Regions from separate parts of the Glutamicibacter sp. M10 genome, predicted to be linked through region 2. Evidence: predicted binding sites of a transcription regulator. Region 2 holds the regulator's gene; the other holds the start of a gene.
What was found. The regulator Rex, encoded in region 2, represses fermentation and respiration genes when NADH is low (regulators of the CRP and FNR family bind a similar motif). The targets are predictions, from matches to a motif close to CTTGTGAANNNNTTCACAAG.
Positions count from the first base shown of each region.

Region 1 (15,258 bases), 1.4 Mb from region 2:
TGCGGACCTTCGTTTCTGGTCGTGTGATGTACCGCGAGACCATTCGTGCCGCGCTGATTCGCCACATCGAGAAGGACCTGGGCACCATGGTGCTGCCACAGCTTCCGGCCTCGCCGGTTCCTTTCACCGTGGCCGAATACTTCCCGGCACCAAGTGAAACCGGATTAACCGACGACCGTCAGCACGCAGTTTCCATGTGCTACATCGTTCCGGTGCGCGGTGAATCCACTCCACGCCAAGATGCTCTGGAACTGACCTGGCTGACCCCGGCCGAAGCCCTGAGCTCAGATATTCAAGGCGCGTTTGCCGGTGGCCGCGAAAATATCTTGCGTCAGGCGTTGGCCCACGTGGGTATCAATATCTAAGTTCAGCTTTCGCTCTTGGGAACGAGGCCCTGCTTGCGTTTGAGTACCGAGCCGAGCCAACTTCCCAAGAGCACGCCGAGCATGCCCACGGCACAACCGATCAGTGTTTCAACCACGCGGTCATACATCACCGAGCCGCTGAGCCCGGTGCCCAGCGAGACGCCGACCAACGCCATGGGCGTGATAAAGATCTGCGCCATGAAATAGTTACGCATGACCAGCATCTCGGCCAAGAACTGGCAAACGGCGATAAAGGCGAGCAAGATCCACATCTGCGGATTCGACCAGATCAGTAGCGCCATCAGGATCATGCCCACCAGTGTTCCCAATACACGGTGCACTCCGCGACGGATTCGCAGTCTAGTCGTATGCCCGACCAGAGGAACTACAGCGGCAACCATGGCCCAATAGTTGTGTCCGGCAGAAAGCTCACTGCCCAGAGTGTTGGCAAGAATTCCGGCCACACCAGCGGAGAGTACATGGAACAGCCCCTCCCACCAGATGGCTTTACGCACGTTATCGGACAGCGGTGGAAGCTTGGTACGTTTCCATAAACTAGCCCACTGACCTATGGCCCCAGAGGCGCCGATTACTAACGCCAGCACGATGGTCAGTCCCGCTACTAACAATGCCTCGCCCATGGGGGCCGCGTGGGGAATCGAAGCGATGGCCGCAAAAGCGAAGATATGGAATAGGGATCCGCCCGGGCGCAGGCGCATAAACCCGACCAGCACCGAACACAGCCCAGCAATGAGTGTTGTGGCTCCGACGATCTGCCACTTCATGACCTCTGGGTTCTGGTGGTCAACCCACCAATACGAGGCCGCTAGTGCCAAGGCGATGACGGCAAAAAAGAGAAGACCTGAACGAACCTGCATACGCAATCGGTTCCAGTAACCATCAACTCGTCCGTAGACTCCGGTGAAAGCACCAAAGACCGCGAACACCACTAGATCCATTCGGTCAATGGCAAAGAGCGTGATCAGCGGAGCGAAGATGCCTAGGCCTGTACGCAACCCAATCCAGTGGTCCTTGCGGGCCGGTCCCAGCGTTACCAGCGACTTTGTTGATTCCTTCAGTTTCTTCAGACCCACAGTTTCCTTCCGTCGTGTTGGACACAACACATACCACCCATTATTCGCTCATTGCCATGTGAGGGGCTAGGTTTGTGGGCACTTTGACATTGTCGTTTTCCTCACCGGCGCGTTAATACGGCACACTTGGTACGTGCCCGAAAAGAACTTTGACCCCAGCGCCCCGCATGCCCGCCAAGAAGAATTTGGCTTTGAAGTCGGAACCCGACTCACTGCACCCGATGGCTCCCCAATGTTGGGTCGCACCGGCGTGATCCGCACGCCACACGGCGAAATCAAAACTCCTGCGTTCATTGCGGTGGGTACTAAAGCTACCGTCAAGGCGGTGACTCCCGCTCAGGTTAAAGAGCTTGGCGCTCAAGCAGTTTTGTCTAATGCTTACCACCTCTACTTGCAGCCCGGTGCGGACATCTTGGATGAAGCTGGCGGACTAGGTCAGTTCATGGGCTGGGACGGCCCTACCTTCACCGACTCCGGTGGATTCCAGGTTATGTCCTTGGGCTCAGGGTTCAAGAAGGTCATCGATATGAAGTCCGTTGACCAGTCAGGTCCGGATGACGCGGTAGCACCAGGCAAAGAACGCTTGGCTAACGTTGATGAGGAGGGTGTCTGGTTTAAGTCCCATCTTGATGGCACCAAGCACCGTTTCTCTCCAGAGATTTCCATGAATGTTCAGCATCAGATTGGAGCGGACATCATGTTCGCTTTTGATGAGCTGACCACTTTGCAGAATTCGCGCGGCTACCAGATCGAGTCCTTGGAGCGCACCCGTCGCTGGGCTGAGCGCTGCATCGCCGAGCACTTCTCACTAACTGATAACCGCGCGGGCAAGGAATATCAAGCACTCTTCGGCGTCATCCAGGGTGCACAGTATGAAGACCTTCGTCGCAAGGCATGCCAGGATCTTGGAGCCATGGCCTTTGATGGTTTTGGTATTGGCGGAGCCTTGGAAAAGGAAAACCTTGGAACCATCGTCGGTTGGTGCGCCGAGGAACTTCCCGAAAACAAGCCTCGCCACCTGCTGGGGATCTCCGAGCCGGATGACATCTTTACTGCCATTGAAAACGGTGCAGATACCTTTGACTGCGTTTCGCCAACTCGTGTGGCGCGCAACTCGGCGTTTTACACCCCGTGGGGCCGCTTTAATCTTTCCGGTGCCCGCTACAAGCGTGATTTCACCCCGCTGGTTGAAGACTGCGATTGCTACACCTGCCAGAACTTCACCCGCGCCTACATTCACCACCTATTCAAGGGCAAGGAACTACTCAGCCACACGCTGATTTCCATCCACAACGAGCACTTCACCGTTAGTTTGGTTGAATCTGCCCGCCAGGCGTTGGAAGATGGCACCTTCTTTAATCTCAAGGATAAGGTCTTGGCTAGCTACTACGCTGGCAAGCCGGATCCCCAGGGTCAGCCGGTGGCATAGTAGTCGGATAACAATTAAAAGGGTGCTCATTTTCCGCCGTCAGGCGGGAAATGAGCACCCTTTGTCATGTTCTAGGCTGAGGCAGTCGCCGCTCGTCTAATCATCGGCAAGTGCATGATTCCGTCATCATCAAAGTCTTCGCCACATCGTTCAAATCCGAATTTTCCATACCAGTCTTCCAACTGGGTTTGAGCGCCGAGATGAATCTGAACGTCCGGGCGGCACATAAAAACAGCTTGCTTCATCAGCGTTCCGGCCAGTCCTCGACCCCGTGCTTCCGCCTTCGTAGCAACACGGCCGATATGCGGGTTTTCACCGTGAATATCAAGAATGCGTACGGTGCACAATAAGTCGCCGTCCTCCCATGCGCCCAGGTGCAGGGTTCCTTGAACGAGGTCCAGACCATCCAAATCCGGGTAAGAAGAACGCTGCTCAACAATAAAAACGTGCGTACGCAGTTTGAGCAACGCATACAGCTGCTCAGTGCTGAGGTCTTCCGGCTTATGAATTGAAATTTCTACGCTCATCTTCTGATCCTATCCGCGTAAACCTGCGTACGCCCGTCCGAGAAATGGTCGTAGGGCCCGGAGAGCAAATAGCACGGAAATTCCCCACAGCGGCCAACCAATTCCGGTTTCAGGACTGAGCACTAAAGCAAAGAGCGGCGCGTAAGTGGCCACCGCTGGAATTAAGGTGGACGCTTCATTCATCAGAACCATGACCACTGTTGTATCGCTGGTGGAGCCACCTAACAGGCTCTCCCAGTCGCGTTCTTTACGTTGCGCATGACCTAGGCTGGCTGCTGCCCCTCCAAGGGAGACGACGATCACTGCTGCACCCCACAACCAGAAATTGCTCAGCTGAACGACGCCCAGCAACGCCAGTCCCCCAGTGAGCGTGGTCAACGCGATCACGCAATAGAAAACTGCAAAAAGTACCGCTGTTCGTTGTAGCTTAACCGCAGATTGTCCCAGGTGTTGTGTCAGTTGCGGCTGCGAGATCAAAGGCGAAATAGTTCCAGCTACATTTATCGTCAGCAACAAACACAGCACGAGGTAAAACAGCAGAGCGCTCAGCGGGTTGGCCACCTGTTCAACAGTCGCAACCAGTGCCATGACCATCACCAGATACCCCAGCGTTGCATGCCAGCGCCCGCCTCGCAGTAAACGCAACACCAGAATGCGCCAGGCCACCGGCAGTCGGGAAGCAAGCTTGTTCCCACGACGTCGCCTGCGACCAATTGAAGCCGAAGATGGCTCCACGGCGCCTCTGGTATCTGCTTGCATCGCAGAGCCCAAGGCCAAGCGTTGATGCTCGCCGGCTACGCGCATGTCGCGCGCCCCGATCCTTGGGCTGCGTTTCCATGCCCACCAAGTACTGAGCACACTCAAGCACAGCAAACCGATTGCGGCAGGAGCCCATGCAGATAACCGGAGCACAGAGCTCGACGCACCTTCGACGACACTTATTGCCCACGGAATGTTCACCTGAAGCAAGAACCAGAATGCTGCAAGGACAACTATGGCGGCCACGATGCAGCGTCCCAGCCAGCGTTGTGCACGTGGTTGCAGCCCGTAGCTTTGCAACACAACCGCAAGGCTGGTCAAGAGCACTCCGGATAATGCAAAACTAATCAGTGCGTAAAGGGCTACCAGCGGTTCATAAGCACCGACCAAACCAAACATGACAATCAGCCAAAGCACCCCTACAAAACTGCTGGTCAGCAATCCAGTCAGTAGTGCGCTTCGAATCGATCGGCCGAGAATGGGCCTGGTGCTAATTGGTAACGGCAGCCACCAGTCCGCCTTGGCAGCATTCACGCCTACAGGCCCTAGGTATAAAAACAGCCGTAGAACACAGATGGCGCTGAGCATGAGCAGTACCGGCGACAGCTCTTGCAAACTCCATACCGTCCACGGTGTCTGTACGTGAGCTACCGTCTGCCCAAGCAGAGCAAAGATGAGGCCAAAGATCGCGCTGAAAAGATATGCCAAAGCAACAACCGCGGCCAGCACCCATACATAGACATCAGAGAAGTGATCAAAGCGTTCTGAAAAGTTGCGCCGTCGCTTTGCGCGGTTGAGCAACTGCTGCGGATCAAATTTGTTTTCCTGCAGAAGTTTTTCTCTAGCGTTCAAGCCACTGCGCTCCGGCCTCGGAGTGAAGGGCTTCACCTTGATCTTCGTTCAGCAAGAAGGCGTGGTTCAAACAGTGACGCAGCATCTGCGGATCGTGGGTCACTACTAAAAGTGTCGTCCCGGAACCTCTGAGTACGGCCAATCGATCATAGAGTTTCTGCCGGATACGCAGATCTAAACGTTGCTCCGGTTCATCAAGGATCATCAGCTGTGCAGGCCGAATGAGTGTCGCCGCCAACAGCACCTTGCGACGCTGGCCGGAGGAGAGCTCGCTGGGCAGTAGCCCGGCCACTTGTTGTAGCTCAAAAACTCCAGCTCTTCACTGACGCTTTGTTTCCAAGAGTTCAGATTGTGGCCGCGAGCCACCAATTCAAGGTGTTCAGCAACGGTGAGTTCTTCAAAAAACGCTCCATCGGTGATCTGGACAGCGACATGCTGGCGGAAGGCTAGCGAGTCCTCGTTCACGGGCAGACCTAGAAATTCGACAGTGCCTTGCACCGGCGATAGGTGTCCAAGGATGGTGCGCACCAACGTAGATTTGCCACTACCGTTGGCTCCAATGATTCCCACCCCGTCGCCTGCGGAAACCTGCAGATCTAGCGGACCACAAATGACGCGTTGTTGGTAGCCAATAATCAGCTCGCGTGCTTCCAAGACAATCTTGGTGCTCTGACCTGTCTGCATGCTTGTAACGTTATCCCGCTACAACCACAAAGGGCATCGTCCTCGCGGATGATGCCCTTTGTTCACTACTTAGCGTTTACGGCTTGGATGTAGCCTGGTTCGCGTTGCTTGAACCATTTGATGACCAGCGAAGTCACCGGTACAAGAATGATTTCGACAGCTGTCTTATAGACAAAACCGACCACTACGTAGTTGATGAAGTTCGGCGCATCGGCAATGCCAATGACCGGTGCGGCGACAGAGCAGAAAATCAGGGTGTCGAGGAATTCGCCGACGCCGCTGGAACCAATCAGTCGTCCAATGAGCCCACGCTCTCCGCTACGTTCCTTGAGTTTGACCAGCACCCACGAGTTAGCAAACTGTCCAACCAAGAAGCCGCAGGCCGAAGCGAGAACGATCTGCCAGATTGGGCCCAGCGTGCGTTCGAGTGCTTCTTGACCGTCGTAGAACTCGGCGGATGGTAGTTGGATCATGATCCAGAAGGAGAACACCGCAAAGAAGGCGAGTGCGAAGGTGAGAATAATTGACCGCCGTGCAGCCTTTAGCCCGTATACCTCGGAAATAACGTCGCCGAGAATGTAGGCCAACGGAAAGAGAAAGAATCCTCCGTCGGTGATGATTGGGCCAAAGCTTACGCCTTTGGATGCACCGATGTTTGAGAGGATCACGATGGCACCCATCAGGGTGAGCACAGTGGAAAAGTATGGTGACCCCGCTGAAGCGAAGACCGCTTTATTGGCTTTGGTCAGGTTGTTTTCGGCGTTGTTCGCGCCCATGTAGTTGTCCTTGTCAAAAGTGGTTCGCCAGAACTTCGTCGCGAAGGCATGCTCGTACCTCAAAGGAATGGGTGGAGTTTCATGCCAGCGCGCGGTTCCGCTGTATTAGCACTTACCTAGCAAGTATCCCATGCTGACGGCCCTCGACTTAGGAACGCTTGAGCGTGCAACTTAGTTTTCGAACCATTAGATCTCAAAATTCCGCATCTCATCTGGCATTCTTCGAAACAGTAAATCGAGGAATCTACTCCCCTAGTGATTGCCCTCGCTTGCATCCGCATGAAAGTTTTAGTTTTTTGAACGCGTTCAATAAATGCTAGAATCAACTCCATTAGCTTCCGTTCGAAAGGCTCAAGAGCATCCAACCGCGCACTGAAAAAGGTCGACAGACGCAGGCCAAACTTTTGGCTACTGCCTTGGACTGTTTTGCCATTGAGGGATACCGCGCATCAAGCATGCGGGTCATCGCTGCCAATGCTGGGGTAGCGCTTTCACATGCGTACTACTACTTCGAGTCCAAAGAAGACATCGTCGCGCAGCTGCTGCTGAACCTACGCAATGAGCAATTGCGGTTGTGCCAAGACGGGCTCGATGAGGGCAATACCTTAGAAACCAACATTCGCATCGTGCTGGAAGCTGGCGTGCAATCTTTGGCTCCCTATCATGAGTTCGGGCCGGCGTTTTTGAAGGTTTTGCTTTCTGGCGAGCATGCGAATGAAGAAGTAACCAAAATTGAACTGATGATGTGGGAACAGGCTGTTGGTGGCGCTCGGCCTCTGCCTCCCCTAGGTATCCGCCGAGATCTCCCCCGGTTCTTGCTACTTGTTGCGCGGCAGGTGTTCACCGCGTGGGCCTTTGACCAGTCCCCTGAGCAACGACGTTCACATACGCTGATCAAAAATTTGGCACCTGTAGTCGCTAAATTTGCAGTGCTTTGCCGTCTGCCGGTAGTCCGTTCCCTCTTTGAAGACATTCTGTCGCTCATTGATCCAAAAACCGCTGGCAAGATGGAAACGGATCATTCGGTGAGCTCGGCGCTAAAGCGGTCTAAAGCTTCCTAGATATCGGCTGTCCTCGCTGACAGAGAAATCCTAGAAACACAGTTGAGTATTGCCCAGTTTTTAGGCGTAAAGTCAGTGATGCCGATAGGTGACCCCTAGCGATTCAAAAGGAGAACGCAGCACTATGAGCGGAACTGCGCGAGCACTACCAGGTTGGACCAGCGGCTACGCATTATTGCGTGATCGTATTGCGTCTTTCCCTAACCAGCAGGAAATTCGTTCAGTGAATCAAAACGGCGACGACGTAGAGATCCTTCGTTACTGGCCTGATGATTCATGGACCGCCCCGTCCGATGCACAGCGTTTGATCTTCTTGGGCCCAGCTAATGACAGCACCGTCGCAAAGTTACAGGGCGAGGGCTGGGAGCAAAGTGCAACCATGCACTTGCTAGCTGGTAAGCCAGAAGATGTAGAACAAGTCGTCAAGCTGGCGGACACCTCAGGGCTTTTTGAAGCTCCCATGGAAAACTATGATGTTGTCGAGGTGACCGACTTTGACCGCCCGGTCGCCCGCGGACGAATGCACTTTGGTGCAACGTACGGTCTGCTCAGCGACCCGGACTTGTTCTCTCCCGATGATCCAGATGTCGCCCGCCGCGCGGTACTGGCCAACTTGGCCGGATCCGCTTTCAGCCATGGACTGCCTTGGCTACTGATGGTAGCTACGCAAGAGCATGCTGCTAGCTTGCCTGAAGGTTGGTCCAAAGCGACCACGCTGACTTTCTGGCAGCACAACTAACCGTTCGAAATCCGTACTACATTCAATTGAGACTATGACTAATACAAACATTGTTGCTCCAGCCATAACCTTGACTATCGCAGGTTCCGAAGCCACCGGCGGTGCAGGTGCTCAGGCCGATTTGAAGACTTTCCAGGAACTGGGAACCTACGGCATCGTTGCCCTGACTTGCATTGTCTCCTTTGATCCTAAGGATTCGTGGAACCACCGCTTTGTGCCAGTCGATCAGCAGGTCATTGCAGATCAGCTCGAAGCAATCCAAACTTGCTACGAAGACAAGTTGAGCACCGTCAAGCTCGGCATGATGGGTTCACCAGCAACCATCAACACCGTGGCCACCGCATTGAAGTCCCAGAAGTGGGACAACGTTTTGCTGGACCCAGTTTTGATCTGCAAGGGTCAGGAACCTGGCCACGCACTGGATACCGACGAAGCGTTGAAGGCCGAACTGCTGCCATTAGCTACCTTCGTGACCCCAAACCACTTTGAAGCAGAACAGCTTTCCGGACTGAAGATCAGCACCGAAGAAGATCTGGTCGAAGCAGCCAAGAAGATTCACGAAATCTCAGGCGCTGCAGTATTGGCCAAGGGTGGGGTACGCATCGCTGGCGAAGACGCTATTGATGTCTTCTACGACGGCACAACCCTAGAAATTCTTCGCGAAAAGAAGATCGGCGAAGTCGCCGTTTCAGGTGCTGGTTGCTCACTGGCAGCAGCCGTGACCGCGGAGCTCGCCAAGGGCGCTACCGCGCTGGAAGCTGCCCGCACGGCTAAGGCCTTTGTTACCGAGGGCATTCGCAACCGCGTTTCGGGAAACACCCCATTTGATGCCTTGTGGCAGGGTGGACGCCGCTAAGCCCGGGGTCAAAACCTGATTCACCATGGTGCCGGTCGCATTCATTATTGAATGCGACCGGCACCACGTTTAAGCGTGATCACGCTCATTGGCAAGTTTCGATCACTCTTGCTACGGTTGCTTTAGAACATTTATTTCGATGCGTGAATAGGTCACGGGAAAGGGCGGTCGGCTATGCAAGCCACTTTGACGCTCCACCCGTTCGTCTGCGCGTCGAACGGGGTTAGCTAGAAAGTCTCCCGCCAAAGGTTTAGGCCTGCGGGCTTTGATTGGCGCACCCGCATCTTTTTTACGTTGCAGACCTCAGTCTCCTTTTTTGACTAAAACTTCCGTGCGCCCTTTTTCTGTGCGCGGATAATTTGAGGATTATCATGCAGCCATTGACCGAAAAAATCATTCGCTCATCTTTCGTTAACGCCACCCGCCAAGAAGCAAAGCGACTGACGCTTCCAGAGAACTTCGCCACCCTGGACTGGGATTCCATGGAGTACTTGGGTTGGCGAGATTCCAAGTTGCAGCAGCGCGGTTACCTGTTCCACACCGATAGTTCAGGAAACACCCGTGGCATCTTGTTGCGCCCAGCAAGTGGCGAGCGCAAGCCGACCAACGTCACCATGTGCGAGATGTGCCGAGACGTCAACATTCCTGTTGCCGTGGGCATGTGGACCACACGCAAAGCTGGACAGGCCGGACGTGACGGTGACACCTTGGGCACCTTGGTTTGCCTGAACTTCGAATGCTCACGCAATGTGCGCATTCCACCTCCAAAAATCCGATCTACCCGGATCCAATGGTGGTTGTTGCCGAACGCATCGAGCTACTCGACGAGCGAGTTCATAGCTTCTTGAACCGCCTCTAACCACGGCTCATAGCATCTAGGTTCACCTCGATGGACCAACAACAAACCCGCCTAGCATTAGCCAACTGCTGAGTAACAATGCGTCTATTTTTTCTAAAAAATCGACGCGCTCGGTCGCTAACGCTGGGCGGGTTTGTCGCGGTGGTGCGCGGATTTTATTGTGAAACCGCCAAGCCACGCACGATACCGTTTACAGAAAATTATTCAACAACCCCTTGATATATGCTGTGGGTCACCTAGGATTCCTAGCTATAGGCCCTCGTACTAGCGGACGTGGGCCTCGGACGATCATCAAAGCTCGCACCGCTTTGCCATTTTCGCCCGCCCATGACGGGAGCACTACCGCTATCCAGCCCAGCTAGGAGAATCATGGTCACTCGGCGCACGCAACGAGTGCCGCGTCTGATCTTGGGGTCAGCCACTGCACTTGCAATGGCTGTCACCTTGTCAGGACCGGCAAGTGCAGCAGGTATCCCCCAACCAGCAGATGGCGAACAAGCTTTCTCGCTACCAATTAGCGACACCCAGGCGCTATCAAAACTGAAGGTTTCAGGGCCACTAACTAAGGCCAGCGGCAAGGTATCCGTCTTTGTCCAATTTGAGGGCGACGGAGCATTTGAAACCGTCAAAAAATCAGGCAAGAAAAAGATGCTGCCAAGGTAAAGAAGATGGACAAGGACGTTAAGGCCAAGGGCAAGCAGCTCGCCGCCGAGTCCAAGTCTTCAATCATCTACACCACCCACAATGCATTGCAGGGTGTGGCGCTGACCGGTGACGCGGATAATCTGCGAAAGCTCGCTGAACGTAGTGACGTAGCAAAAATCAGTTCCATCGTTCCAAAGAAGCCTTCCAACCGCTCGTCGGTCGTTGATACCGGGGCCTTGGAATCTTGGAAGTCCTTGGACAAGACCGGTAAAGGCGTCAAGGTAGCTGTACTGGATACCGGCGTTGATTACACCCACGCAAGCTTCGGTGGGCCAGGTACCTTGGAAGCCTATAAGCAAGCCCAAGCATCAACGGAACTTCCTTCTGCAGAATCAAAACTGCGCGACGGCGATAAGTTCATTGGTGGCTGGGACCTTGTTGGCGATGACTACAACGCTAACGATGCCGATGACACCTACCAGCCGATTCCGCACCCAGACCCCAACCCATTGGACTGTGAAGCAGCCGGCCACGGTTCCCACGTTGCGGGCACCACCGCAGGCTACGGCGTAAACGCAGATGGTTCCACCTTCACCGGAAAATACTCGGACCTTGATGCCAAGGCCCTATCAGAGATGAAAGTTGGCCCCGGCTCCGCTCCGGAAGCACAGCTCATCGGCATTCGCGTCTTTGGCTGTTCCGGCTCCTCATCGGTAGTGGGCCAGGCACTGGATTACGTTCTGGATCCCAACGGTGACGGCGATTTCTCCGACCGCGCCCAGGTAGTGAACATGTCTTTGGGTTCAGATCACTCACCTACCGAGGATCCGGAAAACGACATTGTTGATGCCCTGACCAAGGCCGGCATCCTCTCGGTAGTAGCCTCGGGTAACGCAGGAGATGTCACCGACGTCGGCGGTTCGCCAGGTAACTCGCGATCCTCACTGACCGTAGCCAACTCGGTAGGCTCACACGTCACCCTGGATAAAATCCAGATTGATGGACCAAGTGATGTTGCCGGTTCGGCCTCCGGACAGTACTCCGCAAACTTCAACTACACCAAGGCTGATGCTGCTGCGCTCTCGGGCGATGTAGTTATGGCCCCGGCTGGCAATGAATTTGGTTGCGAGCCATTCGAAGCAGGTTCTCTGGACGGCAAGTGGGTTTGGCTCAAGTGGAGCGAGAACGGCGAATTCCCTTGTGGATCCGGCGCTCGCTTCAACAACGCTGAAGCCGCCGGTGCCACCGGAGTGCTCTTGGATTCCGAGGCTAACCTCTTCGACGCTGGCATTGCCGGTAACGCTACGATCCCAGGTGCTCAGTTCACTTTGGATCAGTCCGAAAAATTGCGTCCAGCTGCTGAAGCCGGAACGTTGAAGGTTACCCTGTCCCCTGATTTTGTTGGAGCCTCCTCCAGCGAATCAGGAGCAGGTGACACGCTGAACTCCTCATCATCGCGTGGCGTACACGGCACCAACGGTGTGGTGAAGCCAGACGTAGCAGCCCCAGGTACGCAGATTAGCTCGGTAGGCGTCGGAACCGGCACCGGTACCGCAGTCATGTCGGGCACCTCGATGGCTACCCCACTGGTTGCAGGTATCGCAGCTCTGGTTCTTCAGGACAGCGACTACACCCCGTACCAGGCTAAGAGCGTCATCATGAATACCGCTGCCACCGATATCAAGGCAGCCAATGGCGAAGCTTATGGACCAAACCGTGTGGGTGCTGGCCGAGTGATGGCCGATGCTGCATTGGATACTCCAGCATTTGCCTACGATTCTGAAGCACCGGATCTGACCAGCGTGGTCTTTGGCGTGATTGAGCTTGACGGTAAGAAGGGCTACTCCGCACAGCGCAAGATCACCGTGAAGAACACCAGCGACAAGGCTCAGACCTACAAGGCTGACTACGTAGCTGCAACCCAGATCCCGGGCGCAAGCTACACCTTGGATCAAAACAGCGTTACTGTCCCAGCTGGCGGCACCGCCGAGTTGACGGTGACCTTGAAGGTTGATCCACAGCAGTGGACTAAGACCATCGATCCAACGATGGAAACCACTCAGTCCGGTTTGGCTCGCACGTGGATTGCCGACACTACCGGTCGCGTTGAACTGACCAGCAGTGACGCTCCAACCTTGCGTGTTCCTGTACAGGCTGCTCCAAAGCTGACCTCGGATATGTCCGGGTCGGTCAAGAAGCTGAAGAAGGGTTCTAACACCACCTCGCTGAAGCTCAAGGGCAAGGACATCACCGCTGGTGAAGGCGCTACCGAGGTTACTTCGTTGCTTGGCGCCTTTGAACTTGGTGCTTCCAGCGATCGCGGCGACGCTTCGCTGGATGCCATTCCTGCAGCACGTTCCATGGACCTGCAGTACGTCGGTGCATCAAGCACTGCACCTCGTACCGGTGTGGCCGATGGTCAGTTGAACATCGGTATTTCCACTTGGGAGAACTGGGCTCACCTAGCCGGTGGCACCGAGCTGGACGTTGAGATTGATACCAATAGCGATGGCAAGGCAGACTTTGTCACCTTCACCACCGTGATGGACGAGATTGATCTGGATCTGGCAGCAACCTTCGATCTGGCGACCGGCGAACAGGTTGATCTTCAGCCAGTGAACGGTGTGCTTGGCGATGTTGATACCAACACCTTTGACACCAATACGGCAATCCTGCCAGTCTCCTCTCGGCCCTTGGCCTGGATGAAGATGCTGCAGATATCTCCTACCGTGTCCTTGGCTACACCTGGTACAACACCGATGACGATGGCTCCATGGTTCCGGTAGATCAGACCGACTGGATCAACTTCAACGTGGCAACCCCACAGGTTGATTTTGGTGCAGAAGGTTCACTGCTTACCGACCTAAAGGGCAACACGATTCCGGTCACCGTAGCCGACAGCGCCAAGGCTTCCAAGGCACTGCTGCTGCACCTGCACAATGCTGATACCAAGCGTGCCCAGGTACTGGATATCGTTTCCGGTAACACCGGAAAGCCGAAGAGCAACTAGTCTTCAGTTTTCCCTAGACCGGGTCCGGGGCACTTTCCTAGCGAGTAGGAAAGTGCCCCGGACCTTTTAATGCCACGGTTTTTCTCAGCTAGTCAGCTTGGTCTAATTTAGCTTCTAGGATCAGCACTGCCGCTTCACGAACTTGGTCGGCAAACTTCTTTTCCTCGTTAGCTTCTTTGGCTAACGCTTTAGCCATGGTGATCGCCGGGCTAGATTTGACGCACAAGGGCACGGTGCCGCCAGCGGCCACGAACTTTACTGCGCGCTGACCGACCGGTACCTGCGCCACTTGTTTGGCTTCGCACAGATCATCGGAAATCACCACACCCTGATAACCGAGTTTTTGGCGCAGCAGACCGGTGATGACCTTCTTTGAAAACGACGCTTCGTTCTGCGCATCAATTTTTGTGTAGCGGGCGTTGGAGATCATGACCCACGAGTTACCCTGGCTAATCGCCTGCTTAAAGGGTTCAAGATCGGTGGCGTCTGCACCGATCTCGGTGTCCGTGACACCACTGGAGGTATCGGTATTCTTGGTCACCCTGCCCAGTCCTGGGAAGTGCTTAACTACCGGCTGCACTCCGGCGTCATTCAACGCGTCGTTCACTGTGCCGATGGCTTGAGAAACTTCGCCGGCAGTATTGCCATACTGTCGCCCGAAATAACCGATCGGTGCGTTGCTGGTGCCAACTTTGGCTGGAACCACATCGGCGACCGGTGCGAGGTTTACATTGATGCCAGCCTCAGCAAGCTCCGCGCCGACTTTTTTGATGTTCGTGGCCTGTTTGCCCGAGGACCATTGGCCTTGCTGCGCGGCGGCCGGCAGATTGGTAAAACCTGTCCCCTGCAGGACCCGAACAAATCCACCTTCTTGATCGGTGGCCACCCACACCGGTAAATCATCGGGGACATTGGATTTCAGGCTCTTGGTGATGATAGCGGTTCGCGCCGCTGTTTTTTTCACCGAGAGTTGCGAACGTCCGCGCAAGAAAACATTGGTGATGCCCTGTTTCTCCATGGCTTTCAGTTCAGTGCTACTGGCACCCGTGGCAGGGACTCCAGCCATCACCAGGCTGGCCGCTTGTTGCTCAACGGACAGTTGATCAACAAGTTCCTCGGCCTGTTCACGAGACGTAGGCGCCTGCGGTGTTTGGGCAGCGGCGGAGCTACTTTGGGTGCTGTCCTCAGAGGACGTTGCTGATGGTGCAGATCCATTGTTACTTGAAGAGCTGGCTTTTGGAGAGCTCTGCGTACTGGTCTCGGAACTTGGCGAACTGCAACTGGTCAGCATGAGCATGGCAAGCATTCCCAGCGACATGAGCTGTCTGACGTGAGTGGTCATAACTTCATCCTCTCACCGTGATCTGCAAGGATACCGAATGTCTTCAGCCAGAATTCCGCTCTGGACGGTTCAGGCACGAACTTCTAGTAGTTCATCCCATTCGGTGGTGTAGCGCTGAGAGATATGTTCACGTTTCATTGTCCAGGTAGGGCTTTGCGCCAAGCCCGCAGGGCCTAGACCAATGGATTTCGCGCCAAATCGAGCTGAAATATCTTGGACTACCGAGGAGACATTTTTCTGTTCTGTCTCATCGTGCTCAT
Region 1 covers NZ_CP104918.1:128,752-144,009, forward strand. Annotated here, with positions in the region: gene N6V40_RS00660 (NUDIX hydrolase family protein) at 1-365, shown strand, start outside; gene N6V40_RS00665 (FUSC family protein) at 368-1,459, opposite strand; gene tgt (tRNA guanosine(34) transglycosylase Tgt) at 1,593-2,888, shown strand; gene N6V40_RS00675 (GNAT family N-acetyltransferase) at 2,960-3,415, opposite strand; gene N6V40_RS00680 (DUF6297 family protein) at 3,425-5,026, opposite strand; gene N6V40_RS00685 (AAA family ATPase) at 5,016-5,318, opposite strand; gene N6V40_RS00690 (ABC transporter ATP-binding protein) at 5,231-5,710, opposite strand; gene N6V40_RS00695 (queuosine precursor transporter) at 5,776-6,486, opposite strand; gene N6V40_RS00700 (TetR/AcrR family transcriptional regulator) at 6,891-7,547, shown strand; gene N6V40_RS00705 (hypothetical protein) at 7,672-8,286, shown strand; gene N6V40_RS00710 (hydroxymethylpyrimidine/phosphomethylpyrimidine kinase) at 8,321-9,142, shown strand; gene N6V40_RS00715 (FBP domain-containing protein) at 9,514-9,990, shown strand; gene N6V40_RS00720 (hypothetical protein) at 10,371-10,664, shown strand; gene N6V40_RS00725 (S8 family peptidase) at 10,670-13,432, shown strand; gene N6V40_RS00730 (hypothetical protein) at 13,420-13,656, shown strand; gene N6V40_RS00735 (glycoside hydrolase family 3 N-terminal domain-containing protein) at 13,745-14,998, opposite strand; gene N6V40_RS00740 (Y-family DNA polymerase) at 15,068-15,258, opposite strand, start outside.
Region 1: N6V40_RS00695 (queuosine precursor transporter) is a predicted target of Rex. The motif match lies at 6,739-6,758, and genes of this name have one in related genera.

Region 2 (15,258 bases):
GATTGAAGTGTAAACGGAGTCCTGCGGAACCGAAGCTACCGGACCCGAGTAAGAAACGTTGCCTTTACCATCACGCACGGTGATGACCGGTGCATAGCCGTTGCCCACCAAGTAAACATCCGCGCCATTAATACGTAGCGGATGGTTCACTTTCAGGTCTTGTTTTACCGGTTCTGACTGCGCAGTCTTACGGACCTGCACGTGCGCGGTGAAGTCCAGCGGCTGTCCAAAATGTGCCTCTGATTCACGGTCAAAGACGATGTCGAATTTATCGAGTTTCACCGAGTAACCAGGAAGTTTGTCAGCATTAAACGCGGTTCCCGGAGTGAACGAGTCGTAGGCAACCAGCGAGTTAACGAAGGTCTCCCCTCAACAACCACACGCTGTCCGGTGTAGCCGAAGGCCCCACCCACGGCGGCGGCAACCAGCACACCAATCAACGAGATGTGGAACATCAGGTTGCCGATTTCACGAACGTAACCACGTTCTGCTGCTACCGAACGTCCCGTCGCATCCTCGCGGCGTTCTACTCGATAACCACGCTTTTTCAGGATCTTGTAGGAGTCCTCAATGATTTGGTCATCATCGGGGGTATCCGACTCACCTTCGAGAATCTCGTAGGAAGTATATTGCGGCAAACGGTTCAGGCGAGCCGGAGTGCGTGGTGGTGGAGTACGCAGTGCTTGCGCGTGCTTACGCACACGCGGAATGATGCAGCCAACCAAGGAGATGAACAGCAGAATGTAGATCGCTGAGAACCAGACCGAGGAATAGACGTTGAACATCTGGAAGCGATCAAGCCATGGACCGGCCACCGGGTGCTGGTCAATGTAGCCTACGACGTTTTCTGGCCCCGAGGGACGCTGCGGGAAAATCGATCCCGGTACAGCAGCAACAGCCAATAGCAACAGCAAGAACAACGCTGTTGGCATGGATGTAAGTTGAGTCCAGATCCACCGCAGGGTACCGACAAACCCTAATGCGGGTGCGTCTTGGGTGCCTTTGGACTTCCGTTGTTTTTTCGCCATTAAATTGGCAACCTCACTTCATTGGCAAACCAGTTTTGCAGTTCTGACACCCAAGTGCCCCATAGGCCAGTCACCATGACTACGCCGAGGGCCATGAGCATTGCGCCGCCAAAACGCATGATGAATACCTGATGTTTGCGGAAGAACGCTAATGCCTGCATTCCGCGCTGTAGTCCAAGGGCTATCAGGATGAACGGCAACCCTAGTCCTAGGCAGTAGAACGCCGTGAGCAATGTGCCTCGTGCGACGTTGGCTCCGCCACCGGTAGACATTATTAGTACCGCGCTCAAGGTTGGGCCGATGCACGGTGCCCAGCCTAGACCAAAGGTCAGGCCCAGGACCGGAGCACCCCATAGCCCGGCTGGTGGTTTTTTATGGATCTTACGGTCACGCTGCATCCATGAGAATCCGCCCATGAAGACGATGCCCATAAAAATTACGACAATGCCCAGAATCTGGGTGACCCAAGATCCATTAAATTTTAACCAGGCGGTCGCCTGGCTGAACAGCACGCCAGCTGCGATGAAAACTACGGAGAATCCAAGAACAAACAGCAAGATTCCAAGGACTACCCGGCCTCGTCGGTGTTCTTTGAGATCCGCTCCGGTCAGACCGGTGACGTAGCCAAGAAATCCGGGAACCAGTGGCAGAACGCAGGGAGAAAGAAATGATACTAATCCCGCCAACACCGCTACCGGCGACGCGAGTAATAACGACCCGTCTAGGACGATGTCGGCAAATGGATTTGAGGTCAATGCCTAGCTCACAACTCTTCGGTCAAAGCAGTATCGATCAGCGACTTCAAAGTGCCCGGATCCGCTGCACCAATAACGCGGGCGCGCACTCGTCCCTTGCGGTCTAGGACCAGGGTGGAAGGAACGGCTTGCAAAGGCACGTACTTGGTCATAGCTAGCTGAATATCGCCAGAGGTGTCTTGGATTGATTCATAAGGAAGGTCAAAGGTGCGTTCAAACGCCTTGGCTGCCTCCGCTTCATCACGCACGTTGACGCCAATGAACTCCACCTTGTCACCAAACTTGTTGGCCAACTTCTTCAAATCTGGAGCTTCGATACGGCATGGCGCACAGGCGGCGTACCAGAAGTTCATCACTACTGGCTTGCCTTCCCACTTGCTGAAGTCAACGTCGGTGCCGTGGTACGTGGTCGCGGTGATCTCTACTGGTTCACTGCGCTTGGATGCTACGTATTCCTGCACAGCTCCGTCGCCAGCAATGTAGTTTTTCCCATCGCCGTTGTTTGCTTGCGCAGTCAACGTATCTTCCTTGGCGCCACAGGCAGCCAAAGGAACGATCGCGGCGGTAAGCATCAACGAACGCAGCATGGTGCGTCGGCTCAGATTGCGCGGGGTTGGCACAGGATCAGTCATTTGCTTAGGCTCCAGGAATATTCGCTGCGCCGGCCAGTAGCTCGGGGTTTGGTTCGGTGTATCGCACGGAGACTAATTCGTCCCCTTCAAAGTCGAAGCTCGTGACCGAGGCCAGCGTGCATTCGCGCTGACGCGGGTCGTGCCACAACGGCTTCTTCTCGGCTGCTCGGCGAGTGACCCAGATAGGAAGCTGGTGACTAACAATGATCACTTCGGCGCCTTCGCCGTGTTCGGCGACAGCAGCGCGACGATGCGCATCCATGGCTTCACGCATGCGCTGAACCTGCTGCGCATAAGGTTCGCCCCATGATGGCTTGAGTGGGTTGACCAACAATGGCCAGAACTTCGGCTGACGAAGGTGCTCGGCGACCTTGGACAGGCCTTGAAGTTTGTTACCGGCTTCGATGACACGGTCATCAGTGCGAATCGGCAGGTTCAGGGCGTGGCTGGTGGGAGCAACGGTTTGCTGGGCACGGATCAATGGCGAAGCAACCAAGCGAACCACCTTGGCTCCCTCGGCCTGACGCTGAGCGAAAAATTCGCCGGCCGCATCAGCCATTTTGAATCCCAGCTCGGAGAGCCCGTAGCCGGGGATCCGTCCGTAAAGAATACGGTCAGGGTTGAAAACTTCCCCGTGGCGCAACAAATGGACGGTCGATAAAGGCATACTTCCAGTGTCTCAAATGTTCAGTGCAAAATAGTCATATTGTGTCCACCATCAACTATTCACAGCCCATGCATGGGATTCCCATATAGAAAAACCATCCTTTTGGATGGGGTAGCTCACAGCGCCGAGTACTAGTCTTGAACACAACAACAAGTTGACCCCTAAAGGATGATGGATCATGAGTAATTACGACCCGAATCAACCCGGCCAGCCCTACAATCCTGAGTCCGGCGCTCAAGGTTCAAATCCGAACCCTTACGGTGAAAACCCGTATGCACAGCAGCCTTCCCCGTACGGTCAAAACCCATACGGTCAGAACCCGCAAGCCGGGCAAGATCCTTACGCACAAGCTCCGATGACTGCTGGCTACAACCAGTTCCCTACCCAGGGTGGCTACGCCGCAGTTCAGCCTCCAGCAACCCGACCAAAGACCTTGCAGATTGCTTTTATCTTGATTCTGCTTTCGGGTGTTGTCGGTGCGATTGCTAGCTGGATGATCTCCACCTCAAATCTGTTCACCAACATGGTTGCTTCCCAGTGGGCAGCGGTGGAGACAGAACTAAAAACGCAGATGGAAAGTTCGCCTGAAATGGCTAACGACCCAACCCTGCAGCAGATGATGAACAGCCCCGAAGCGTTCATGGCACAGGCCAGCTCGGTAGTGGCCGGCATCAGCATTGTTGGTGCCATCATCTCGGTACTTCTGTACTTCTTGGTGGGCTTCTTTGTAGGCCGTGGTGTGGGCGCGATGCGCATCATCGCTACCATCTTGGCTGTACTGTCACTGTTCGGCATGTTCTCAACCGTGTCCGCCATCAGCATGTACGGCGACTCCCAGGCCGGTGTCCTGAGCGCGGTCTACATCATTGGTGTATTGCTTGGCATTGCTGGTGTGGTCTTTGCTTGGCTTCGTCCATCATCCGAATACATTGCAGCCCGTCGCATGGCTCGTCGCGCCGGTTACCGGTAAACAGCTGTAGCGCCCTGACTTCAGGGCAAATAGCTAAGGCGTTGCCTGTTTTGTCATCACTGACAAAAACAGGCAACGCCTTTTTTATTGCTAAAAGTTGGTTAGCCTTGCACGGCCAGATAAGCCAGAATCTGTAATTCTGTCGACAGATCAACACGGCGTAGGTTCATGCCGGTTGGAACCTTTAAAGGTTTCGGGGCAAAAGACAGCACCGATCGCACGGAATTTTCAGCAAGTACGTAAACGAGATCTTGAGCAGCATCACCAGGGACCGCTAGCACCGCAATATTGATTTCTTCGCGGGCTACTACTTGGGCAAGATCAGCTATTGACTCAACGGTCAGTTCACCGACTTTGTCACCGATTAGGGCAGGGTCAACATCCAAAATGGCTTTGACGTTGAAGCCACGCGAAGTGAAACCCGCGTATCCGCTCAACGCGCGGCCCAGGTTACCGGCACCGACAATCGCTACTTTCCAGTCTTGGTTCAGCCCCAAGGTCCGACTGATGTGTTCAGCCAGTTCTCGCACGACATAACCGACTCCACGCGTTCCATAGGAGCCGAGCCATGAAAGATCTTTACGCAAGATTGAGGGGTTCACCCCAGCCTCTTTGGCCAACACCCCGGAGCTGGTGCGTTCGCGCCCTTGGGCTTCGAGAGTGTTCAACGCCCGCAGGTACTGAGTGAGTCGAGCCAAGGTGGCTTCAGGCAGGACACGAGCTTCAAGCTCAGACATCTTCGTTCCCCTGCACTTTCCAATGGGCTAAGCGAGCACCGCGCATGTTCATGTTTGTGGCAACTGCTAGTTGGTGAGCAGACGCTCAAGCCGTTGTGGATCGATGGTCCAGAAGTCTCGGACCTGTCCGTCAATGAACAGCACTGGAACCTCTTCATGATGCTTTGCCAACAGATCAGGATTCTGATCTATGTCTATCTCAGAAAATTCCATATTCAACCGGCCCGTCACTTCTGCCACTGTCTGCCGAGCGGCGTGACAAAGGTGGCAGTCTTTTCTAACCAACAGTTGAATCTGATGCAAAGTACTCACCTGTCCATAATCTCACGAGCCGTAACCACGCTTGAACTTTAAGATGAAATAAACTGGATCAAATGTCTTCCTCAGAATTTGACTCCACGCAGTCTCAAGCTCCGGCATCGGGTACCGTCGCCGCATTTTTTGATGTGGACAACACCCTGGTTCGCGGTGCCTCGCTTTATCTACTGGCGCGCAAACTCCGTGAACACAAATTCTTCCAATTCCGCGAGATCCTATGGTTCGCGTTGAAACAACTGCGCTATGCCGCCCGTGGCGAGCATTTGGGCGACATCCATCAGATTCGTGACCGTGCGTTGATGATGGTGCGCGGAATCCCGGTGGCCGAAATTGAGCAAATCGGCAACGAGATCTATGACGAGTTCATCGAACCGAAGCTGTGGTCCGGGACCGTGGCCATTGCCCGTCAGCACCTGCATGTAGGTCGCGAAGTCTGGCTGGTCACCGCCACTCCCTGGAAGTGGCGAATGTCATCTCGGATCGGCTCAATCTTTCCGGCGCTTTGGGCACCGTGGTGGAAAGTAAGGACGGTTTGTACACCGGGGCGTTGGCTAGCCCAATTCTTCACGCAGCCGAAAAAGCGCAAGCTGTTCGGTCCCTGGCTAAGGCTCGCGGGATCTCACTTTCGCGTTCCTGGGCCTACTCGGATTCCTACAATGACGTTCCATTGCTAGAAGCCGTTGGCCATCCTGTGTGCATCAATCCGGATGCTCGGTTACGTGCCTACGCCAAGCGCAGAGGCTGGCAAGTTTACGATTTCCGCACCGGCCAACGAGCCGCCAAGCTCAGCCTGCGAGCAGCCGGAGTCATCGGTGCGCTGTGGGCCGCTAGGCGCTCTATCCTGCGCCGTTCCGGCTCTTAGCAGGGTGTTAGTTACTTCTGGATAAAGCAATCGCCACCGTTTGCAGTTCAACTGCATATCGGTGGCGATGATTGCCTAGCGGCAAAGTGCTCGAAGTAGATTTACTTCTTATTGCGACGCTGGTGACGAGTCTTACGAAGCAATTTACGGTGCTTCTTCTTGGACATACGCTTGCGGCGCTTCTTGATAACAGAGCCCATAATGGTTCCTCACAAACTAATAAATGCGTCAACCCAAAATATCTGCTTGCACGCAAGCAAAAGGACAAGGTTGACCGGACGTTAAACGTTCCTTAATAGATTACCCGCTTTTCGGTCATGCTCTGACCATCGTGCGGACTAACGGCCGTATGAACCAGTACCGTGCTGCGGATCAATAGCCGCGGCACTTAGGTAGGATTCGACAGCGTTCTCCGGTACACGATAGGAGCGACCGAACTGAACGGCAGGCAGATCGCCTGCGTGAATCAGCCGATAAACCGTCATTTTGGAAACACGCATCATGTCAGCCACTTCGGCTACCGTCATGAAACGGGCTCCTGCAAAATTCTGTCTATCCGTCATGCGGGATATTCTCCTGACGCTGATCTCTATTTCGTCGCGTTACTAGCGAAGGTGAACTTACACGACTTTGGATCAACATCGGCGATCAGGTTCACGTTCGCTTTGTCCTAGTCTAATCGCACTTTGGTAACTTTCGCATCACGCAACACTTCAGGGCGCATCTGAATCAAAAATTTTGTTGCTTAATTGAGACAATTCGCGAGCCACGGTCCAATACAACCGGCTGTGACACGCGAGTCGTAATCAAAGGATTCCCCTAGATGACGCCTTGGGCCAGCATGGCGTCCGCTACCTTCACAAAGCCAGCGATGTTGGCACCGGCAACATAATTGCCTGGTATGCCGTACTCGTCAGCGGTTGTCGCACATCGGTCGTGAATGCCCACCATGATCTCGGTCAGACGCTGCTCGGTGTGTTCGAAACTCCACGAGTCACGGCTGGCGTTTTGTTGCATTTCCAGCGCTGAGGTTGCCACGCCACCTGCGTTGGCTGCCTTACCTGGGCCAAAGAGCACCCCGGCTTCTTGGAAGAGTGAGGTTGCAGCAGCGGTTGTTGGCATATTGGCGCCTTCGGCAACAGCAATGGTTCCTGCGGCCACCATCTTCTTCGCGGCACTTTCATCCAGCTCGTTCTGCGTTGCGCAGGGCAGTGCGACGGTTCCAGCAACGTCCCACACGCTGCCAGCTTCAACGTAGTGCACCCTGCTGGTTCCACGGCGTTGTGCGTATTCGGCAATACGTCCGCGCTCAACTTCCTTGATCTGGCGTAGCAGTTCTAGGTCGATGCCATCTTCGTCAACGATGTAGCCGGCCGAGTCCGATGCGGTCACGACCTTGGCACCTAGGTTGGCAGCTTTCTCGATGGCGTGAATGGCCACGTTGCCGGATCCCGAGATGATCACCCGTTGCCCGTCGAAGGACTGGCCGCGGGTCTTGAGCATTTCTTGGGTGAAGATCACGGCCCCGTAGCCGGTTGCTTCCGGGCGAACCAACGAGCCGCCCCAGCTCAGTCCTTTGCCGGTCAAGACGCCAGATTCGTATCGGTTGGTAATGCGCTTGTACTGTCCGAAGAGATAGCCGATTTCGCGGCCGCCCACGCCAATATCACCGGCAGGCACATCGGTGTATTCGCCAATGTGACGGTACAGCTCGGTCATGAACGATTGGCAGAAGCGCATAACTTCACCGTTGGACTTTCCCCGTGGATCAAAGTCAGACCCACCCTTGCCGCCGCCAATAGGCATACCGGTTAGGGAATTCTTGAAGATTTGTTCAAAGCCTAGGAACTTGACGATGCCTAGGTACACCGAGGGGTGGAAACGCAGTCCACCCTTGTACGGGCCTAATGCGGAGTTGAACTCAACGCGGAAGCCTCGGTTGATTTGGACTCGACCTTGGTCATCAACCCACGGCACACGGAAAATGATCTGTCGTTCGGGTTCGCACAAGCGTTGCAGGATCGCTGCTTCAGCATATTCGGGATGTTTGAGCGATACAGCTTCAAGGCTGTCGAATACTTCGGTGACCGCTTGGTGGAATTCTGATTCTCCGGGGTTACGACGGAAAACTTCATCACGAATCGTTGTTAAGTGCGTATCCAAGTTTCTCTCCTCATCAAACGGGGCAGGAACATGCGCACTGGGAAACTTACCCGTGGCGACACTGTCCCCCTTTCGAGAGTGTCATGGAGAACACACCGAGCTAAAATTTGCCGTTAAAAACCAGAAACACAACCGTAACTTGAAAACTGGGGATCACTTAGCGACGGCGGCCAAAGCGCGGAAGCCGCTCCAAGAATTCTTGAGCACGTCCAGTAACTTGTTCCAGGCCTCGGCCAACGCTGCGGCCAATCTGTTGCGCAGTGGGGTTGGCGGTTGTTGCCAGCTCAGTGCCCGCTTCAGATTCATGGAGTTCTTGTTGCTCTTCGAGTACTTGTTCTGGCAGCAGATCGGCGCACCAACGAACAAGCTGCTCTAGCGCGGAGGTATCGATGCTGTAGATACGGCGCTGCCCGGCAGCGGCCATGCTCACCAGCTGCGCCTCACGTAATACCTTCAGGTGCTTGGATACCGTGGGCTGGGAAATTTCCAGCTCGGTTACCAAAGCGCCCACCGCTTTCGGTTCGCTTTTGAGAGCTTCAATAATTTTGCGTCGGGTTGGTTCTGCCAAAGCCGAGAACACTTCATCAATTGCCACACACATAACCCTAACGGCATATGACCTTCTGGCCATTGATTTCGCCGGGCTATCCACGGTGAAATTCACGGCAATTGCCTAACCGATGAAGTTCAAAGGCTCAGTCAAACCAGGGGTCGAGTCCAAAGAGCGGGAAGATTTCCTTGCGAGTCGCGATGATCGTGCGGTCCACTGGATCGGCTGGATCGTAGCCGACTTCCCAGTTGCGCCACCACAGCTGGGCGTCATCACCCATCAGGTACGGGGTGGCACGACCGTATCGTTCCAAAACATATCGTCGGAAAGTCTCCGGGACATATGTTCTTAGCGGCACGGGCTTCCCGGCGACGATGGCCGTCAGATGAGTCCACACACGCGGGACCACTGCGCTCACGTTGTAGCCGCCACCACCGGTGGCCAACCATCGACCTTCGCAGACCTCATCGGCCAGCTGGGAAATATCCAAAGCGGCCTGACGTTGCGCGTCCACGGAGAGTTTGAGGTTGGTCATGTCGTCGTCACGGTGGGCATCGCAACCATGCTGAGAAACGATAATCTCTGGCTTGAAGGCATGAACCAGCTGGGGAACAATCGCATGGAAGGCGCGCATCCATCCGGAATCCCCGGTCATGGCCGGCAGCGCCACATTGACTGCACTGCCTTCGGCTTGCTTGCCGCCAATATCGTTGGCGAATCCTGTTCCAGGAAATAACGACAGGCCAGATTCGTGGATGGATATCGTCAGTACTCTTGGGTCATCCCAAAAATTGATTCGGTGCCATCCCCATGGTGAGCGTCAACATCGATGTAGGCAACCCGTTGCACCCCACGGTCGAGCATGCGTTGGATCGCTGCGGCAGCGTCGTTATAGATGCAGAAACCGCTGGCTTTTCTTCGCGCCGCATGGTGCATGCCGCCTGCAAAGTTCACTGCTCGAACGGTACTTTCATCCATTATGGATTGCGCGGCAATCACTGAGCCACCCACAATACGCGCCGAAGCATCATGCATGCCGGCGAAGACTGGATCATCTTCGGTGCCCAAACCAAAGTCTTCTGCAATCAGTGTCGGATCTTCGCTGACCCGACGCACCTGATCAATGTAGGCCTGATCATGCACGGTTGCCACAAGCGCATCACTAGCAATTTCTGGAGCATGGATACTCACGTTTTGCGCGCTCAGCACTTCGAGTTCTCCGCTAAGGCGGTAGGTCAGTTCTAAACGTGATGGGTGCATCGGATGCCAGTCGCTGAATTTGTACTTCAGATACTGTTCATCCCACATGACCATAGTTGGGCGAGGAGCCTGCTGCGGATCTAACACTTTTTCAGGCTACCTGATAGTGATCCAACTCATGAATATATGGCGTATTCGGCCACGCAGTCATTCTTTAGGGCGATATGACAAGCGTTTGGCCCGGGAAACGCGTAAATTACTAGGAGGACTTGAACCTCCACATCTTTATTCCACCCGGCCAGAAGAAACTGCGAGTTATCGATGAGCATAGGCAGTGAACTGGGCCCCAGCGCCCGGGCAGCTGAATTGCGCGAGAAGCGCCGCAAGCAACGATTTGCGTTTCGCGCGAGAATTGCTGACATCACCGTACGCTCCCCCGCGCGCTTAACGCTGAGCGTCTTTCTCTTAGCGATCACACTTTTCACTTCCCTGCTCGCTGCCCCGTTTTCTTCTTCTAAGGGTGAAGTGACTCCCCTGCACGACGCGCTGTTTACCGCAGTTTCTGCGGTTTGCGTGACTGGTCTAACCACCGTCTCCACCGCAGCGCACTGGTCCTTTGTTGGACAGCTGATCATGCTGATCGCTGCATTCATGGGTGGTTTGGGCATTTTGACGCTGGCCTCGATCATGTCGTTGGCCGTCTCACGCAAGTTGGGCGTCCGCGCCAAGCTCATGGCACAGAAGTCCATGGACAGTTCAGGTGCCTCCGCGTTGGGCGAGGTTAGTTCCTTGCTGCGCATCGTGATCACCACGGCCGTGAGCCTTCAGGGACTTATCGCGCTGTTCCTGATCCCGCGCTTCTATGTTCTGGGCGAAAGTTTCCTTTCCTCTATTTGGCACGGGATTTTCTATGCCGTCTCAGCGTTTAACAACGCCGGGTTCACTCCCCACTCAGATGGTTTGGTGCCTTACGAAACTGACCTGTGGATCTTGATCCCTTTGATGGTCGGCGTGTATGCCGGCTCGCTGGGCTTCCCAGTAGTCATGGTCTTGTTGGCGCACAAGTTCAACGTCAAAAAATGGAACTTGCACACCAAACTGACCATGCTGGTCACCACGCTATTGCTCTTTGCTGGCGCGCTACTGTGGCTGGTATTTGAATGGTCCAACCCGCGTACCCTGGGTGACATGTCCATAGGCGACAAGGTCATTCATGCTTTATTTGCCTCGACGATGACGCGCTCTGGCGGCTTCAACTTGGTTGATCAAAATGACATCCACCAGGTGACGGTGTTGCTCACCGATGCATTGATGTTTGCTGGTGGCGGTTCGGCATCCACCGCCGGCGGTATTAAGGTCACCACCATCGCTGTTATGTTCCTAGCAATCATGGCCGAAGTTCGAGGCGACACCGAAGTGACCGCGTTTGGTCGCCAAATTCCCCAGGGAACAATGCGCGTAGCTATCTCGGTAGTTGCGATGGGCGGTTCGTTGGTCATGGTGGCCACCGGCGTTTTGGTCACCATCGATGAGTCTGTTGGTTTTTCCCGTGCCTTGTTCGAATCCATTTCAGCTTTCGCCACCGTCGGATTAAGTACCGGCGTGTCTCAAGAGATGCCACCGGCCGGTAAATACGTACTCAGTATCCTTATGTTTGCTGGACGTATCGGTAGCATCACCCTAGCTAGCGCGCTGACCATGCGCCACCGTAACTCCCTGTTTAGACTTCCAGAAGAGAGGCCGCTCATTGGCTGACAAGAATATAGACCACAATGCCCCAGTTCTGGTGATCGGTCTGGGACGTTTTGGTGCCTCCGTAGCCCAAACGTTGGTCAAGCAGGGCCGAGAAGTTTTGGCCATCGAACGCAGCCCAGAACTCGTTCAGCAGTGGGCCAGTACGCTCACCCACGTGGTCGCCGCTGATGCCACGAACATTGATGCACTACGTCAGCTTGGTGCCCAAGAGTTCTCCTCCGCCGTGGTTGGCGTGGGTACTTCCATCGAGTCATCCGTGCTGATCACGGTGAACTTGGTGGACTTGGGAATTGAGCATCTGTGGGTCAAGGCCATTACCCCTTCGCACGGCAAGATCCTCACGCGCATCGGTGCCAATCACGTGATTTACCCGGAAGCAGATGCTGGGGTCCGTGCCGCGCACTTGGTCGGTGGACGTATGTTGGACTTCATTGAATTTGAAGACGGCTTTGCCATCGTGAAGATGTATCCGCCAAAGGAGACTCAGGGCTTCACCCTTGCGCAGTCCCAGGTTCGTTCTAAGTACGGCGTGACCATTGTCGGTGTGAAATCGCCCGGTGAAGATTTCACGTACGCTGTGCCAGACACCATCGTGACCCGTAGAGACGTGCTGATCGTTTCTGGGCACGTGGACTTGCTAGAAAGATTTGCGGCCCGTCCGTAGGCCATTGCACGGCGCTTGGCACGGATGGAAGAGGCCGGTACCCCTTAGGGTACCGGCCTCACTCATCTTTAGTTGTAAAAAGAAACGGCGATTAGCCTAGTTCCTCGCTGAGCTTGGCCGCACGTGCAGCAGCAGCCTGGGTGCCCGCAGCAATAATCTTTGGGATACCCTGCTCATCAAAAGTAAGGATGGCCTGCTCGGTGGTGCCCTTAGGGCTGGTCACAGCCTTGCGCAGCTCACCCGGGTTAGCGTTCGGATCAGAAAGCATCTTGCCGGCACCGGCAACGGTGGCTCGGGCCAGATCGATGGATAGCTTTTCATCCAGACCCATCGCTACACCGGCGTTAGCCATGGCTTCAGCCAGGTAGAAGGCGTAGGCAGGGCCTGATCCTGAAATCGCCGAGAGTGCATTTTGCTGGGACTCATCGATGACGTGAACGTCGCCGGAACCTGAAAGTAGGTCGCTGACAAGTGCGGTCTGCGTTTCGCTCACGCTTTGAGCTGGGCTCAAGCCAACTACGCCTGCGCCAACCATCAATGGGGTGTTTGGCATGGAGCGAATCACCGGCTGGTCAGCAGGCAAGTGTGCCTGCATGCTTGCCAGGGTGATGGCGGCAGCGACTGAAACGACAACCTTTTCTGCGGTGAGGGATTCGGAAATCTCTTCACACAAGTCAGTAATTCCTACTGGCTTTACACCCAGGAAAATGATGTCGGAGTCGGCGGCAGCCTTAGCGTTGGCCGATGAGTCTTCTTCGCTAACCAGCACGTTGATGCCTAGTTCGCGAAGTTCTGCAGCTCGCTTGTCGCTACGGATGGTGGCGGTGATCAGCTTGGGATCGTGGCCTGAAGCGACAATGCCGCGAAGGATGGCACCATTCATGGATCCGGTGCCGAGGAAGGACAGTTTTAGGTTCTTTGTTGCTTCACTCATAAGTTCATTGTTTCATTGGGTCGTGCTCGGAGCTTGCAGATAAGTGCTCACGAGCAAATTCAAGGGTCTTTCCCAGCCACTCTTCTTTTTGGCCGGTATTCTTTGCCTTGCGCGTGGAGACTTCAACCGCCATGGTTCCTGACCACTGAACGTCCCGCAAATACTGCAAGGTTTCGGCCACGCGCTGTGTTCCTAGGCCCGGTACCAAGTGCTCGTCTTTACCGTTATCAAGACCGTCGCAAAGGTGCACGTGGGTTAATCGCTCACCGAGGTCCTCCACGGCTTGGCGTGAATCGGTATTGGCAATGGCAGCGTGGGAGAAGTCCCACGTGACGTGTTGGTAATTTTGCGGAACTGGGTTCCAGTGCGGCAAGTACATTTTTGCTTCGCGGCCTCGGGCGCGCCACGGGTACATATTCTCCACGGCGATTTTCATCCCGGTGGTATCAACCAGACGCTGGACACCATCGGCGAAGCCTTCAGCGTAGGTGCCCTGCCATCTGAATGGCGGGTGTGCCACTACGACGCTGGCGCCCACTGCTTGAGCCAGGATGACCGAGCGTTCCACCTTGGCCCAGGCCGAACCCCACACCTGCTGAGTCAACAACAGGGTCGGTGCGTGGATGGCCATGATGGGCAGTTGGTACTTATCCATCAATTTTTTGAGCGCGTCAGCGGACTGGCTTGCAGCATTTCCGGTAATCAGGACCTCAATGCCGTCATATCCCACGTCTTTGGCCATAGCGAACGCGTCATGGACCGATAGCGGGTAGACGGACGCGCTGGACAAGGTGACCGGCACCCGGTGAGAACTCTTCTGGTCTTCCATGCCCCTGCCTCCTGTTACGGTGGCGCCCTAGTTCAAGGGCACCTGTATCACTGAGAAACTCTAGCTACTTGGCTCTTTCAAGAACTGGTCTTTTTCATAAGCCAAGGGTACTTCTCCCACACCCACGCTACTACTGAGCGGTGTCGCTGAAGCAAACATCACGTGATCAAAACGGCGCAGCATCAATCCTTCACGAATTGCCCATGGGCAGATTCGGATGGATTTCAGCTTCAACGCGCTCATCGCTTCGTGAGCCACAATGGCGCCAGCTAACAGCTGCGGTGCACGGATCTCTGAGACCCCTGGCAGCTCGGCTCGCTCGGCCCAGCTCATCGCTGTCAGACGGTTAGTCCAGAGCTTTAGCGCGTCACGGTTTAGTACACGTTTCACGTACGGACCTTCATCACTCGGAGCAGCTCCGGTGATGCGGGCCAATGAACGGAAAGTTTTAGATGTTGCCGTGGCCAACGTTGGTTTTCCGTATTGGCGCAGCTCGGTCGAAGGGTCATTCAGGACGTCGCGTACATAGGTACGCAATTCCTTGACCTCTTTGATCGACGGCAAGTCATTCGGCAGCCATTCACGAGTCAGGCGTCCGGCACCCAAAGGCACCGAGAATGCGGCCTGTGGGAATTCGTCGGTGCCATAGGCCAGCTCTAACGAACCGCCACCCATATCCAGGTTGAGGATAGATTCCGAAGACCAACCAAACCAACGACGTACCGAGTAGAAGGTCATGCCGGCTTCTTCTTCACCGGATAGTTCCATCAAGCTCACACCGGTCTGAGTTTTGACTCGTTCCAGCACACTGGCACCGTTGGAAGATTCACGAATAGCCGATGTACAGAAGGCCATAAAGTCTTCCACCTGATGGCTTCCAGCAAATTTCACTGCTTCATCAATAAATGAAATCAGCTCTTGCTGGCCCTCTTCGGTAATGGCACCGTATTCGTTGAGGTAGCGCACCAAGGACAGTGGACGCTTGTGCGATGCATAGGGAACCGGTCGGGCTCCTGGGTATGCGTCGACGAGCAAAAGGTGAACGGTATTCGAACCGATATCCAGTACACCTAGTCGCATGGTGCGCTCCTCATTTGGCCGAGCAAAAAATTCTAATCAGTCTTTTTTGCGGTCGTCTTTTTGGTCGTAGTCTTCTTTGCTGGCGCCTTCTTGGCGGTGGCTTTCTTGGCCGGA
Region 2 covers NZ_CP104918.1:1,481,439-1,496,696, reverse strand. Annotated here, with positions in the region: partial or broken gene N6V40_RS07345 (cytochrome c biogenesis protein ResB) at 1-932, opposite strand, end outside; gene N6V40_RS07340 (cytochrome c biogenesis CcdA family protein) at 1,028-1,783, opposite strand; gene N6V40_RS07335 (TlpA family protein disulfide reductase) at 1,792-2,415, opposite strand; gene N6V40_RS07330 (histidine phosphatase family protein) at 2,420-3,082, opposite strand; gene N6V40_RS07325 (hypothetical protein) at 3,261-4,052, shown strand; gene N6V40_RS07320 (redox-sensing transcriptional repressor Rex) at 4,154-4,789, opposite strand; gene N6V40_RS07315 (glutaredoxin family protein) at 4,856-5,101, opposite strand; partial or broken gene N6V40_RS07310 (HAD family hydrolase) at 5,164-5,502, shown strand; gene N6V40_RS07305 (HAD family hydrolase) at 5,568-5,969, shown strand; gene N6V40_RS07300 (30S ribosomal protein bS22) at 6,071-6,169, opposite strand; gene N6V40_RS07295 (helix-turn-helix domain-containing protein) at 6,308-6,532, opposite strand; gene gdhA (NADP-specific glutamate dehydrogenase) at 6,789-8,132, opposite strand; gene N6V40_RS07285 (ArsR/SmtB family transcription factor) at 8,290-8,733, opposite strand; partial or broken gene N6V40_RS07280 (acetoin utilization protein AcuC) at 8,828-9,996, opposite strand; gene N6V40_RS07275 (TrkH family potassium uptake protein) at 10,204-11,637, shown strand; gene N6V40_RS07270 (potassium channel family protein) at 11,630-12,301, shown strand; gene proC (pyrroline-5-carboxylate reductase) at 12,393-13,235, opposite strand; gene N6V40_RS07260 (sugar phosphate isomerase/epimerase family protein) at 13,240-14,064, opposite strand; gene N6V40_RS07255 (Ppx/GppA family phosphatase) at 14,125-15,144, opposite strand; gene topA (type I DNA topoisomerase) at 15,177-15,258, opposite strand, start outside.